Regions from separate parts of the Romboutsia lituseburensis genome, predicted to be linked through region 1. Evidence: riboswitches for the same ligand, from Rfam matches in the RefSeq annotation. Region 1 holds a riboswitch; each other region holds the start of a gene.

The links. Region 1 has a riboswitch for thiamine pyrophosphate ahead of thiS (sulfur carrier protein ThiS). Riboswitches for the same ligand answer to the same signal wherever they lie in the genome.
Region 2: another riboswitch for thiamine pyrophosphate. It lies ahead of thiC (phosphomethylpyrimidine synthase ThiC); the one in region 1 lies ahead of thiS (sulfur carrier protein ThiS).
Region 3: another riboswitch for thiamine pyrophosphate. It lies ahead of thiM (hydroxyethylthiazole kinase); the one in region 1 lies ahead of thiS (sulfur carrier protein ThiS).

What each region holds. Positions count from the first base shown of each region.
Region 1 is NZ_JANQBQ010000001.1:1,314,515-1,319,894, forward strand. Features, by position in the region: gene NWE74_RS06420 (thiamine phosphate synthase) at 1-80, opposite strand, end outside; gene thiH (2-iminoacetate synthase ThiH) at 80-1,183, opposite strand; gene NWE74_RS06430 (thiazole synthase) at 1,211-1,993, opposite strand; gene thiF (sulfur carrier protein ThiS adenylyltransferase ThiF) at 2,018-2,815, opposite strand; gene thiS (sulfur carrier protein ThiS) at 2,817-3,011, opposite strand; TPP riboswitch at 3,124-3,234, opposite strand; gene NWE74_RS06445 (threonine/serine exporter family protein) at 3,494-3,988, opposite strand; gene NWE74_RS06450 (threonine/serine ThrE exporter family protein) at 3,990-4,751, opposite strand; gene NWE74_RS06455 (DegV family protein) at 5,102-5,380, opposite strand, start outside.
Region 2 is NZ_JANQBQ010000001.1:2,249,034-2,254,413, forward strand. Features, by position in the region: gene hpf (ribosome hibernation-promoting factor, HPF/YfiA family) at 46-597, opposite strand; gene thiC (phosphomethylpyrimidine synthase ThiC) at 979-2,277, opposite strand; TPP riboswitch at 2,388-2,483, opposite strand; gene NWE74_RS10765 (ComF family protein) at 2,834-3,610, opposite strand; gene NWE74_RS10770 (ATP-dependent RecD-like DNA helicase) at 3,613-5,380, opposite strand, start outside.
Region 3 is NZ_JANQBQ010000001.1:3,425,876-3,431,255, forward strand. Features, by position in the region: gene NWE74_RS16490 (cation-translocating P-type ATPase) at 1-944, opposite strand, end outside; gene NWE74_RS16495 (metal-sensing transcriptional repressor) at 1,314-1,589, opposite strand; TPP riboswitch at 1,803-1,896, shown strand; gene thiM (hydroxyethylthiazole kinase) at 2,040-2,834, shown strand; gene tenA (thiaminase II) at 2,862-3,536, shown strand; gene thiT (energy-coupled thiamine transporter ThiT) at 3,529-4,125, shown strand; gene NWE74_RS16515 (hypothetical protein) at 4,333-5,007, shown strand; gene NWE74_RS16520 (MarR family winged helix-turn-helix transcriptional regulator) at 5,093-5,380, opposite strand, start outside.

The sequences.
Region 1 (5,380 bases):
ATTCCATTATAAACTGAATTTTTTATTGATTCAAAGTACTTATCTTCATCACATAAGCTTCTATTAGTTATAAGGTACACTAAAATCGCTCCCAATCTTTAAATATATGCTGATAACCTATAGAATGTAACATATCTTTAACTTGTCCTACATTACTTTCATCGCTTATTTTAAACTGTGATGTATCTTTACTGCCTTGAGAATGACCACCTACATCCGTTGATACTCCAGCACTTAGCTTAGTTATTCCTAAAGGAATTAAGTTTTTTCTAAGATCTAAGGATTCTCTTGTTGATAAATTTATCCCCCCATGATTATCAAATAGTCTCATACATAAAATAGCTTGTACTAATTCTACATCATTTACATCTTTTATACCATCATAACATCCTTTAAATGGTCTAATTCTTGGTACTGAATATGATATTTCTATATGCGGATATTTATTTCTTAAGTATTTCCCATGCAATAAAGTAAAAAATGTTTCTTTTCTAAAATCATTAAGACCTAATAGCGCTCCAATAGATAAACTTCTCATACCTGCCTTTGCACCTCTCTCAGGAGCATCTAATCTATATTTATAATTTGATTTTGGACCTTTTATATGTACTTCTTTGTATATATCTTCATCATAAACTTCTTGATATACAGTTAGAGAATCAACACCTTTATATACAAGATATTCATATTCTTTTTCATCCATAGGATACACTTCTATACCTATAGATGAAAATTTAGATTTTAGTGTTTCCACTGCTTCTCCTATATATTTTACGTCTGAATGTATATTGCTTTCTCCTGTAAGTATTAATAGATGTTTAAAACCTTCCTTTGATATAAACGCACCCTCATTTTTTATTTCTTCTATTGTTAATTTCTTTCTTTTTATACCACTGTCTAAGTTGTATCCGCAATATACACATTTATTAATACAATAATTTGCTATATACATCGGCGTGTATAAACATATTGTTTTTCCAAAATATTGATTAGTTATTTTATTAGATTTTTGTGCCATTAATTCTAAATACTTTACTGCCTTTTTCGAAAGTAAATTAAGCAAATCATATTCATCTAAATAATCTTTTTGCAACGAATTCAATATATTTTCATCGGTTACATTATCCATATATCCATATATATCAAAATCTTTATACGAATTTAAAACATCATAAAAACTCATGATCCCCACTCCCCTAAAAGTTTATATTTACTTTACTGTGCTTAACTGTGATAAAAAACCAGTTAGAGGTGATGATGCATTTGCATAATCAGATACTATTCCACACTTAGCAAGATATGCTTCTCTTCCACCTTCTACTGCTAATCTAAATGCTTTTGCCATTTTTACTGGATCATTGCTTGATGCAATTGCGGTATTTACTAATACTGCTGCAGCTCCCAGCTCCATTGCTTCCATTGCTTGAGATGGCTTTCCAATACCTGCATCTACAATTATAGGTATATCTAATTCTTCAATCATAATCTTTATCATTTCTTTCATCCTAATCCCTCTATTTGATCCTATAGGAGATCCTAAAGGCATTACAGCTGCTGCTCCAGCATCTATAAGCCTTTTTCCAGCATAAAGATCTGGGCTCATATACGGAAGGACTACAAAACCTTCTTTAGCCAGAATTTCAGTTGCTTTGATTGTCTCATCATTATCTGGTAATAAATATTTTGTATCTGAAATAATTTCTATCTTTACAAAATTTCCACATCCCATTTTACGTGCAATTCTTGCAATCCTAACAGCTTCTTGATGATTTGTTGCTCCTGATGTATTCGGTAGTATTGTCATCTCTTTTGGTATATGTGTTAATATATTTTCTTCTTTATTATCTAGATCAACTCTTCTAAGAGCCATTGTTATTATTTCACTATTACTCTCATTTATTACCTTAGGTAATATTTCATTTGATCCATATTTTCCTGTTCCTATAAGAAGTCTACTATTAAATTTATGATCTCCTAAAACTAATCTATCCATATTATCCCCCTAAATTTGCTATAATTAATATTTATCAACTAATATTTTAATCACTAAGTTTGCCATATGATTTGCACATATAGCGACTCTAGGTGCCATTAGACCATCTCCAATTTTTGCTTCACTTACTAAGTCTCCACATATGTAAAAATTTTCTCTAAGTTTTTTTGTTTGTATCATATTTGAATCATAATATCCTGCCATTCCAGATGATGCAATTAAAAATTTTTCTTTCATATTTGTTAATATATAATTACTTATTTCAGCTTTTGATTTTGGATTATCAAAAGCTTCTACAATAATGTCTGCATCTTTAAATAAATTCATATTTTCTTTAGTAATTTTTTCATTAATTTTTTTTATATTTATAAAAGGATTTATATTATTTAAATTATTTTTAATGGCACTTGTTTTATAACTGCCTATATCATCTATAAAATACTGTTGCCTATTTAAATTAGATGGCTCAACAATATCATAATCGGCTATAATTAGCTCCCCTACTCCAATCCTCGCTAAAGAAATTGCTATGTTTGATCCTAATCCGCCTAATCCTAATATAGCAACACTTCCTTTTTTTAGCTTCTCATGTATATTGGGAGTATGCCTTGCAGCTAAAAGTTTTTCTATTTTATCTAAATTTAAATTTTCACCCCTTTTAATTAAACTAACTTTATCACTTTCTTGTAACTTATAATTTTTTTCAACAGGGTAGCCATTTAATATTACAATGTCGCTTTCTTTTTTGTACTTATCCCTAACTTCATATAAAGTTAATTTCTCATCTATTTCTGTATGAATTTCATTTAAAAAAATTTTAATTTTAACCCCCCCCTACAAAGCTTATTACTTCTATAATATCTTCCTCTGTTAAAATATAATTTTTATATTTCTCAGACTCTATTATTTCAAAATTCACCTCAACTACCACTTGTTCTTCATTTAAATTGAAATACTCTAAAAGACTTAAAATATTTTTATTATCTCCAAGTGATAGATTTTTCCCATTTACTTTCATATTACCCCCTTCTAAATAAAAATTGTATTATTGTTTCAATAAAAAAGTGCTTATCCTATTTCTAGGAAAGCACTTAATTTACATAATATAAAAAATGTATACTCAAAAATTTTAGTATACTTAAAAGCTTCCCTTCGCAAGCATTACCTTGATCAGGTTTAGTAGGGTATTAAGTTGAGGCTTTTCTCTCAGCTAGCCAATTCTAGCTCCCCTAGCTTATATTCTATTAACTTTTACACTTTGAGTATAGCATAGTGTTTTTACCATCTCAACAATGTAATATAATATTTTATCTTTTTTATCGTTAAATTTTTAATTATACAATTTGAGTTGACTTTATATCACTTAAATTATATAATTAAAAAGATTTTGTATAAAACCACTGCAAAATTACTACACAGTTTAAGTTTGAAATATATATTAAGAGCTTAATTTAAAAATTAAGCAAATCCCCATTATTTTTAATAATGGGGATTTTAAATTTACTCAAAACTTTCTTCTAACGTTTGTTTTGTGTTTTTTATCCTTTTTGGAGACTTTAACAAATTATCTAGTGTCTTGTGCAAATTAAAATTTCTAAATAAAGTAGATACAAAAATAACGCCTAGTGCTAAAGCACCCGCTAAGGATAATGTATTTATACCATAATCTATAGCTTTTATATAATCTCCTTTTATAAATTCATACATTGTATTATATACACCATAACCTGGAACTAAAGGTATTAAACAGCATACAGATAATGTTGTTGCTGGAGTTTTATACACTCTAGCACAAATTTCACAATATATACTAAAACATATTGCAGCTATAAAAAATGAAGATACCTGAGAAACTTCATTGGCTAAACAAAGTTTATAAGCAAACCAACTTAATCCTCCTCCAAATCCAGCTGCTAAAAGTCGTCTTCCTTTTATATTAAAAATAATACCAAAGCTTATTGCAGATAGTGCTGATGCTATTGCTTCTAGTATCATATTAAATCCCCCCCATTGTTAAATATAAATGTATTACTGCTCCTGTACCAACAGCAATAGATACTGCCACTAAAAATGCCTCTGCAGCTTTAGTAAGACCGGATATTAGTTGACCTTCTATTATATCTCTTATAGAATTAGTTAGTGCAAGTCCTGGTACCAACAACATTATACATCCAGCTATTAATTTATCAATCTCTCTGATTATCCCTATCTTTAAAAGTATTATAGAAAAAATAGCTATAATTGCACCACATATGCTATTTATAAAAAATTCATTTAGTGATGACTTGCTTAAACTCATAAAAATTAATTTGGTTATGATTCCCACTAAAAAAGAAACTATAATAGAATTGATTTCTCCACCAAATAACATTGTAAAAGCTGATGAAGCAATTCCTGATGCGACTAATATTTTTTCTGTATCGTAGCTATCATCAATACATATTATTTCTAATTCTCTCTCACATTCCTCAATGGATAATTTTTCCACACTAATCTTTCTAGATAAAGAATTTATATTGTGGACCCTATTTAAATTTATCCCTCTTGATTTTATTCTTTTCACTATAGAGTGAATTTTCCCTTCAATAGATACAGAAACCATTACTGCTGTCGGTGTTGCAAAAACATCTACATCATCAACATTAAATGCTTGACATATGCTTGATATAGTTTCTTCAACTCTATACGTTTCTCCACCGCTTTGTAGCATTGCTCTTCCTGCATTAGAGGAAAAATTGAGAACTCTATTAATATCCATAAAATCTCCCCCCTATCACCTAACGATAAACTCATTATAACATATGAAATTTACATATTTTATACATTTTTTCACCAAATATTTATGTATAAAACTACAACCTTCTTTTAAAAAGCCTTTTCCTATTTATGTTTTATTATATATTGTGTATATATTTATTTTATGTTTCTCAACTTATTTTTTTAACTTTTTTATACAAAGTTCTAATATTTATAATTTTCTAATAACACGGACAATTTTTATTTATTTATGAAAAACATTTAACTTTAAATTCTAAAATTAAGTTTAATTTTATAAATAAATAAAAATAAAAACTGCTTTATATGAAACTCATATAAAGCAGTTTTTATTTACTTATCTACGCATCCAATACCTAATACTCCTGGACCTGAATGAGCACAAATACAACTTCCCATATTTACTTCTAAGCAATCTATATTCTCAAATTCTTCAATTAATCGTTTCTTAAATACGTCTAAATCTAATTTGTTATCTCCACATCCAATTATGACGCACTTATTGCTAAAATCCTCACCGTGCTGTTCTTTTAAGATTTCTATTATTTTACCTATTACTTGTTTTTTTCCTCTAACTTGAGATATAGGTTTTACTAAACCGCCATCTATACA
Region 2 (5,380 bases), 930 kb from region 1:
CGATAATTAAATTTATCGATAGCTTTTTAATTAATTTAAATTATCTTATTCATGTTCTATTATCCCATATCCACCATTTCTACGTTTATATACTATAGATACTTCATCTGTATCTATATTTCTAAACATATAGAAATCATGCTCTATTAATTCCATCTGTAACACCGCTTCTTCGGCACTCATAGGTTTCATATCAAACTTTTTATGTCTTTCTATTACTATATCTAAATTATCTTCATCATCGTCTTCAAAGTCAATGTCCTCATTTAATTCTACACCTTGGAATCTTATACTCTCACTATCTTGATGTCTATCTTGCAATCTATTTTTATATCTTCTTAATTGCTTATTTAATTTATCATAAACTATGTCTATAGCTGCATATAAGTTTTCTTCTATATCTTCAGCTCTAACTATTGGTCCACTTATAGGGATTATTGTTACTTCTACTTTTTGTCTTGATTTTTTAGCACTAACTGTCACTTTCACTTCTGTTTCTGGATGAAGGTAGTAGTCTAATCTTCCGATTTTCTCTTCTATCGCACCTTTAATTCCATCTGTTAGTTCCATTTGTTTTCCAGATATTATTATATTCATAAGAACATCTCCCTTCAGTTATAGCAGTATAATTAGTTATACTTTAATAAAGTATTCTACTCTGACTTATATAATCCTTTATTTTTATTGTTAACTTTTCTAAATTAATATATTCAAATAAAATAAGATTAATTTTGGGATAATCTACAAATTATATATGTGGATTAATATTAACACTATAACTGTGGATAATGTGGATAATTTTGTTAATAACTCTACTTATTGTGCATTTCAAGCTATTTTTATAATATCGACTATCCACAAATGTCTACAATAGTTGTTATTTATTTGTGAATTAGTGTCGTTTTTTAATGATTTATACAATTTTAAACATAAAATTTTTTTTTTATAAATTTATACATTTTTTTAAAAAATTCTATATTATAATTGAGGATTTTCTCCATTCATTATTTTTTTCATAGTTCTCATTGAGCACATCTTTCCACACATAGTACAGCTTTCTTTTTCAGTTGGAACAGAACTTTCTCTATATAATTTTGGTTTTTCTGGTTCTAATGATAAATTTATCATGTCTTCAAAATTTATATCTGCTCTAGCTTTGCTCATCTTGTAATCCCATTCTCTAGCTTTTGATATTCCTTTAGCTATATCAGCTGCATGCGCTGCTATTTTGGCTGCAACTATTCCTTCTTTCATATCATCTAAATCAGGTAATCTCAAGTGCTCTGCTGGAGTTACATAACATAAAAAATCTGCTCCATGCGATGCTGCTATTGCACCCCCTATAGCTGATGTTATATGGTCATATCCTGGAGCTACATCTGTTACTATTGGACCTAATACATAAAATGGAGCTTGATGACAAAGTTTCTTTTGAAGTACAATATTAGATTCAATTTCATTTATTGCCATATGTCCTGGCCCTTCTATTATAACTTGCACGTTTCTATCCCATGCTCTTTTCGTAAGCTCTCCTAAGGTTATAAGTTCTTTTATTTGACTTGCATCTGTAGAATCATTTATAGATCCCGGTCTTAAAGCATCTCCTAAAGATATAGTTATATCATATTTTTCACATATATCTAAAAGTCTATCATAATATTCATAGAAAGGATTTTCAGCATTATTAAACTCCATCCAAGCATATAAAAGTGATCCACCTCTTGAAACAATATGAGTTAATCTATTATTTCTTTTTAAGGTTTCTATCGCCTCTTTATTAAGGCCTGCATGAACAGTTATAAAATCTACGCCATCTTCTCCATGTTTTTCAACTACTTTAAAGAATTCATCAACTGTTATATCTTTTAGTTCTTTATCATAAAATCCTATAGCATCATACATTGGTACTGTTCCTATCATTGCTGTTGACATATTAATTATATTTTTTCTTAAACCTTCTGTTTTTCCATAGTTAGATAAGTCCATTATTGATTCAGCTTTCATATCTATAGCAACCCTAACTTTTTCTAATTCTTTTTCGCAACTATAACAATCCTTAGATATGCCTAAATTTACATTTATTTTAGTTTTAAGACCCTGTCCTACACCTTCTGCACTCAATGTTTTATGATTTTTATTAGCCGGAATTACTACTTTTCCACTTTTAACTAGATCAATTAATTCTTCAATTGATTTATTCTCCTTCTTAGCTACAACTATCATTTCATTAGTTACTATTCCTTTTTTAGCAGCATCCATTTGTGTTGTATAATTCATCTTTAATCCCCCTAATTCTTTAGCTATACCCTTGATTAAAGGCTTTCATATACTAAAAAAGCTATATCCCCAAATAGGAACATAGCTTAGTTTTTCTTATAAAAAATAAACAGTATATAAACAGGCTTTCCTACGCTGGTATTATCCAGATCAGGTACAAGGGTTGACTTTCATCTCTCAGCCTTTTGGCACCCCTAGCTAATATTTTATTTTACAATTACATTCTATACTTGTTTGCTCTATATCGCAATAAAATAATATTTTAAACATAAAAAAAAGCACCTATAAAGGTACTTTAGGATATTTAGCTGACCTGGTTTTTGACCCCACACTCGCCTACTGGAGGGTTCGCTTGGGTTCGCCGCACTACTAACTCTCTCGATTTTATACCGGTAGGTCTTACTTCTAAGCCGCACCATGATCATTAACCCAATTTTTAGTGTTAACTTACGTGGATCCCTTTGCCTGCGACTGGCTTGGACTTGCAACCACAGACCTAAATATCACTTTTTCTATTTTAATATTTTATGAGATATATGTCAATAGGAATTTATTCCTAACAACTAAACGTGTTAACTCCTGTTAAAAAAGTTGATACTGTTATTAAATTTACACCTTCTAATTTTAGTATCCTTGAGATCTCATTTACAGTTGCACCTGTTGTAAATATATCATCTACAAGTATTATATTTTGTTCTTCTAGATAAATCTTGTTCTTCTTTAATATAAATGCATCTCTTAACTCATCTTTTCTTTCTTTTTTTCTTAATTTATAAAGTCTTTTAGTGTTCCCTTTCCTTACTATACAATCAAGTACTGGTATATTAAATTCTTTACTTAAATACTTGGCTATCTTATACGCTTGATTAAATCCCCTTTTTTTCAATCTTGATTTATGTAAAGGCACAAATAGTATATAGTCAAAGTTTATTTCCTCTAATATTATTTTTTCCTTCATTATTGATGCTATGTATCTACTCATATAGGTTTTATTGCTATATTTAAATCCAAAAATCATTTTTTTGCTAAAATCATTATATTCTATACATGATATAGCTTTATCAAAATGAAATTCTTTACCACTACAGTAGCTACATTCATCTATATCATGTTCTTCTAAAGAGCAATTAATTATTGGCTTTCCACACTTAATACATCCATCTAGTATAAAATGAAGTTCATCAAAGCAATCCTTACACATGGAGTATGTGTTATTCTTATTTATTGGTTTGTTGCAAATTATGCAACTTATATTATTTGGGTATATAAGGTCGAGAAATATATCAGTCATACATTCATTTATGTCATTTAATTTTTTCAAATGACTATTCATTCTTACTTAACTAACACCCCTTCTTCTTTAAATTTATTGAGTTTATATGATAAATTCGAATATCTATCATTAGTTCTATTGTTTTTTATCATATACTCCAAGTATTTAACATCTCCCACTATTACTACAAGTTTTTTTGCTCTTGTAACAGCAGTATATAATAAATTTCTACTTAATAGCATAGGAGGAGCCCATGTCATAGGTATTACTACTACTGGAAATTCACTACCTTGACTTTTATGAATTGTTGTACAGAAGCTATGATCCAGTTCATCTAGTTCATCATATTTGTACTCTACTATTTTTACTTGATCAAATATTACATATACAATTCTTTTTTCTTTATCTATATGGTACACATATCCAATATCTCCATTATATATACCTTCCCCAGTTTCACTTCTATCTTCATTTTCCCATTTTTTAGTGTAGTTATTTTTAATTTGCATTACTTTATCCCCTACCCTAAAAAGTCTTTTCTGGAAATTCTCTTCAACCTTATATTTTTCAGGTTTATTAAGGTGTTTTTGAAGTTCTATATTAAGGTTAGTAACACCTAAATCCCCTTTCCTCATCGATGCTAATACTTGTATATCCTTTAACTTATCTAATTTATAAAAGTTAGGTAGCCTTTCACTAACTACACTTATAATTTCTTTTAAAATTTCTTCATTTGTATTTCTTTTTATGAAGAAAAAATCTTTATCTTTTGCGTTTAAAGATAATGGCTCTCCATTATTTATTTTATGCGCATTCACTACTATCATACTTTCTTGAGCTTGTCTAAATATTTCATTTAATCTAACAACATTTATTACGCATGATTCTATCATATCACTAAGTACATTTCCTGCTCCTACCGACGGTAGCTGGTCACTATCTCCAACTAATATAACTCGAGTTCCTGGCTTTATTGCTCTTAGCAAGCTATACATAAGTAATATATCTACCATGGAAACCTCATCTATAATTATTACATCTGCCTTTATAGGTTCCTCTTCATTTTTCATAAATTCTAATTGGTCACTATCTGTTGCAAATCCCATTTCAAGAAGCCTATGAATAGTTTTAGCTTCTTTGCTAGATGTTTCACTCATCCTTTTAGCAGCTCTTCCTGTAGGTGCTGCTAATACTACTTCTTGGCTATTATTTTCAAATATTTTAATTATTGTATTTATAGTGGTTGTCTTTCCTGTTCCTGGTCCTCCAGTTATTATAACTACACCACTTTCTATAGCTTCTTTTACTGCAAGCACTTGATTTGTTGCTAGCTTAATATTTTCCTGTTTTTCTACTACTCTAATTTCTTTATCTATATCTATATATAAATCTTTAAATTCAGCTTGAGATAATTTTATTATTTGCTTACAAACTCCATTTTCTGATACATAGTATGGTATCAAATATACCAACTTCATTCCGTTCATTTTTTCTATATGTACCTTTTGATCATATGCTAATTCCATTATACACTCTTCTATTATAGGAGGTTTTACTTCTAGAAGCTTTTTTGCTTCTTGTATTAGAATATCTTCTGGTAGGTAAGTATGTCCACTACTTAAAGATTGGTTTAAAGTATATAATATACCTTGTGATACTCTGTCCTTAGAGTCTTTCTCTATACCTATTTTACTAGCTATATTATCTGCTATTTTAAATCCTATTCCTCTTATATCTTCAGCTAATTGATAAGGATTTTTATTTATATTTTCTAGAGCTTTATTTTTATATTTTTTATATATTTTCATACAGTAGTTTGGTGTAATTCCA
Region 3 (5,380 bases), 2.1 Mb from region 1:
CGGGTTTCAGCTGAACCTACACTTTTTAATAACTCATTTTCTGAGATATTAATAGGGATAATATCTGAAACAACTAAATTTCCATGAGTTAATGTACCTGTTTTATCAAAAGCGACCACATTAATTTGTCCCATACTTTCAAGTGCTTCACCAGATTTTATTAAAACTCCAAATTTCGTTGCTTGACCAATTGCAGCTACAATAGATGTTGGTGTAGAAAGAGCTAAGGCACATGGACAAAATACTACAAGTACTGTAACTGCACGTGTAATATCTTTTGTTATAAAATATGTAATAATAGCAATAGCACAAGCTGTTGGTACAAACCAAGCCGACCATTTATCTACAACTCTTTGCATCGGTGCTTTATTATCCTCTGCTTGTTTTACTAGTGATATCATTTTTTGCAATGATGAATCAGAAAAAGACTTTGTAACCTTAATATCTATTGAACCGAAACAATTAATTGTTCCTGTATATACCTTGTCACCCTTAATTTTATCAACAGGCAATGATTCTCCAGTCATAACAGATTGATCGATAGATGTTTGACCAAATTCAATTATTCCATCGGCAGGGATATTCTCTCCTGGTAAAACTCTAAGAATATCATCAATTTGAATATTTTCTGGGTCTATAAATTCTTCTTTTAAAGTTCCATCTGAGTGGTAAATAATTTTTCTACCTTTAGCAGGAACCAGCTTTAAAAGTTGTGTAATTCCTTTTTTAGTACGGTCAACTGTTTTATCTTCAAGCCATCCACCTATAGCCATAATAAATGCAACTTCACCTGCTGCAAAGACCTCTCCTATAAAAATACATGCTATCATAGCAATAGTAATAAGTAGTGCAGAGCTAATATAAAAACTTTTAACAACTCTTTCAATCGCTATCCAAGCAAGTGGAAATCCAGATATTAATATAGATATCCATGCTGGATCAATTAAAAATTAAAATTCCCAAGTAATTCCATGTGTTCTAATAAACTAATTCCTAAAAATATTCCAGATACAATAATCATTGGAAAGGAATTAAGAAAATCATTGATTTTTTTCATATTTCACCTCATTTTAAATTATTAATAAAAAAAATATACATATACCCCTATAGGTATGTATTAGAAGTGAATTATCTTAAAGTCAATAAAAAAGTCGCTTGGCTCCTGTCGCTAACGACTTCGTCCTTTGCTCAAAATGTTTTTTATACTCAAAACCAATTTATTAATATAACTTACTTTCATGAATTATCCACAGAAAATGAAGTATCATAATATCCTTAGGCATAAAAAAAGTAGTTTATATAAACTACTTTTTTTATCCCATTCTTGAAAAATGTTCAATGGCTTTTGCAAAGTCTTTAATTGTTTTTTCAGTATCTCCATGTTCAATACCATCTTTTACACAATGGTTTATATGACCTTCTAATACTAACTGTCCAACTTTATGCACTGCTTTTTTTACTGCATTGATTTGAATTAAAACATCTTCACAAGGTATATCTTTATCAACCATTTTATCTATGGCATTTAATTGTCCCATTATCTTTTTTATCCTTTTATGTAAATTATCTGAATCCATACATTGACGCATAGTCTATCCTCCACCTTTAAATTCTATCTATTATGTAGAAGAATATCATTGGTATTTAGTAATGTCAATAAAATATATACAACAGTTAAATTTTTAGATATATTTCTTACAATAAGAATAAATAGCTATTGATTGTTTATTTTTTGCTGTAAATTGGAAAAATTAGTTGACACATAAAAATAAAGTACTATACTTAAAGTGTAAATAAAATTTAAAAATTGCTAGGGGAGCCATATGGCTGAGAGGATTACCGACCCTTATACCTGATCTGGATAATGCCAGCGTAGGGAAGCTTTATAAGACTTGACACAACAAATATTATTTTAGATAGTTATAAATCTAAACATTAATTTTGATATTTATTGTACATAAAGCTATACCTAATCAGGTATAGCTTTTTTTACGTTTAAGAAAATTAAATGCTAAAACTTAAATTAGGGGGGCTTTAAGATGTTTAATTTAATTGAAAAGGTGAAAGACGTAAATCCATTAGTTTTACATTATACAAATAATGTAACTATAAATGATTGTGCTAATATAACGTTAGCATTAGGGGCAAGCCCTTTGATGAGTTTTTCATATGAGGAAGTAGAAGATATAGTAAAAGCAGCAAATTCAGTAGTTATAAACATAGGAACTATGAATTCAGAGTTATTAAACTTATATCTAATAGCAGGTAAAGTTGCTAATAAATATAAAAAGCCTGTTATATTAGATCCAGTAGGTGTATTTGCAACTGAAGCTAGAACAAATCTTACAAATAAACTTTTAAATGAAGTTAAGTTTGACGTAGTAAAAGGAAATGTGGCAGAAATTAAATTTATAGGTGGATTTGATGTAAAGGGAAAAGGTGTGGATTCATTTGATGATGAAACAGATTGTACAGAGATTATAAAAAAAGTAGCTAAGAAGTTAGAATGTGTAGTAGCAGCAACAGGAAAGACAGATATTATAACAGATGGAGATAAAGTTTATAAAATAAATAATGGAACTGAAAAACTTAAAGGAATAACTGGAACTGGTTGTATGAGTGCAAGTTTAATTGCAAGTTTCTTAGGGTGTGATGAAGACACATTAGAATGTGCCACTATGGGAGTTTTAACAATGTCTTTATGTGGTGAATTAGCTGATAGTCAAAATCCAGCTATAGGAAGCTTTAAAGTGAATTTAATGGATGAAGTATATAAATTAAATGTTGATAAATTAAATACATATGCAAAGATAGAAGAATTAGCATTAGCTTAATAAAACAAAAAGAATGGAGAGATAGATATGTTATTTACTGAGCGTTTATTTGAAGGAAGTAAAGATATTTGGGAAAGTTATTTAGAGCATCCTTTTTTAAAAGAAATAGGAGAAGGAACTTTAGATAAAGAGAAATTTAGAAAATACCTTATACAAGATTATTTATATTTAAAAGAATATACAAAAGTGTATTGTATGGGAGTTGTGAAAAGCAACACTATAAGAGAAATGAATATGTTTTATGAAGGTGCTGATGGGATCTTAAATGATGAAACAGCAAATCATATTTCATACTTAAAAGGTTTTGGAGAAAATATGGATGAAATAGAAAAATATGAGTATCACAAAAACAATGAAAGTTATACAAGCTATATGAAAAATGTATCATTAGCAGGTGGGGCTAAGGAAATAATATCTGTAATACTTCCTTGCACATGGAGTTATAACTATATAGGACTTAAATTAAAAGAAAACTATAAAGATTGTATAGAAGATAGTTTTTATAAAAGTTGGATAGAAACTTATAGTAGTGAAGGATATACTAAGTTTACAAATGATTGGATAGATTTTACTAATGAAATATGTAAAGACCTAAGTGAGGAAGAAGAAAGAAATCTTATAAGTATATTTAGAAAAGCTAGTATATATGAAATGGACTTTTGGCATATGGCATATGAAGGGAGTGAGCTAGCTTATGTTTAATAGTATATTACTTGTAGTTTGTGTAGTTCCATTAGTTTTATATGTTTTAAAAATAAGAAAGTATAAATTTAAAACAAAAGAAATGGTTGTAATAGCAATGTTTAGTGCAATGAGTTATATATTATCATTAATTCCATTTGTAAGATATCCTCAAGGTGGAGGAATTAACATGTTCTCAATGTTACCATTGTTATTGGTATCAGTTTTATATTCAAGAGAGGCAGGACTTACAGCCGGTCTTATAACAGGAACTATAAGCTTATTAATAGGCGGATACATAATGCACCCTGCTCAAGTTATCTTAGATTATGCTATTCCTGATATGGCACTAGGTCTTAGTGATATGTTTGGAAAAGATGATAAGAAAAAAATTATATTTGGTAGTTTAGTTGCAATATTATTAAATACAACGTCACACTTCTTATCTGGAGTATTTTTCTTTGGTCAATTTGCACCAGAAGGAATGAACCCCGTACTTTATTCATTCTTATACAACTTCTCAGGTCATGGAGTAGAAGGAGTACTTTGCGTAGTTATAATGGCATTACTTCCATTAGCTAATTTAAGAAAAGTTGCAAGTTTACAATAAATACTTTCATGACATAAATTATCAAATTGTAAATAAATTGTAAGAATATTGTTATTTTATTGTAAATACTTATTATGCAAAATTTGGTATCATTAGTTTAAGCTAAACGAATTTTAAGCAACGGACGAAGTCGTTGGCGATATGAAGTGTAGCGCCCACGCGGTGGCTTAAAGCGAAGCGAATTTTAATAATAAGGAGAATAAACTGATGAAACTAAAAGTGAGTTTACTGGCATTAATGATGAGTTTAACTTTAGTAGGATGTGCAAATCAATCAACTACTACTGAAACTAAAAAAGATAGTAATCAAGTACAAGAAAATATAGATTCACCAAAAGACAACGCAAAAGATGATAATGAACAAAGTGATGATATACAAAAAGAAGATATAGAGGCAAAACAAGAAGCAAAAAGTGATAAAGTTAAAAAAGAAGAATCTAAAAAGAATTTAAAGAAGCAAGAAGAGAAAAAAGAAGCAAAATCAGAAACAACAGATTTTAAAATATACACAGCAAAAGAAGAAGACACTCAAAGCATAGTTGAATTTGAAACTATAAAAATAAAAAATAGTGCTTCAAAAGAAGACAAAATAAATGAGCTAATATCAGCTTTAAAAAATGATTACTTCAAAGATGATGCACAAATGGTTTTACAATCAATAGACAAGAATGGTATTTTAACTATAAACTTAGTAGACCAACAAAAGTGGGCTAAACACTTTGCAGGATCAACTGGTGGAGCTATATCTCAAGCTGCTATAATAGAAACTTTATTACAAAGAGATTACCAAGGTGATTGGATAAAAGGTGTTAAAGTTTTAGTTGATGGTAGTGATGAGGAAGTATTTGATCATGCATCATTTGTAGATGTATTTTATAGATAATAATTATTAAAGAGCTATCTCTATATAGATAGCTCTTTTTCATTAAAAAATAACTATAAATGATTTTAGTTAATCAAAATATAAATTAAATAAAGTCTTTATTTATTTGCTTTAATATGTGTTTTAATTCTTCAAAACTATTATCATTTGTATTCTTAAAAGAAATATTGTAAAAATCAGTAAGTATTTTATTTGTAATATCTATATATTCTGTTCCTTTTTTAGTTAAAAAAACATTGAAAAATCTCTTGTTATTCTCATTTCTAACTCTTTTTATCAAATCTTTTTTTTCTAAAGACTGAGCCATCCTAGTTGCAGCAGCCTTATCGATAGATAAATTTCGAATTAACTCATCTTGAGGAATGCCATTAAA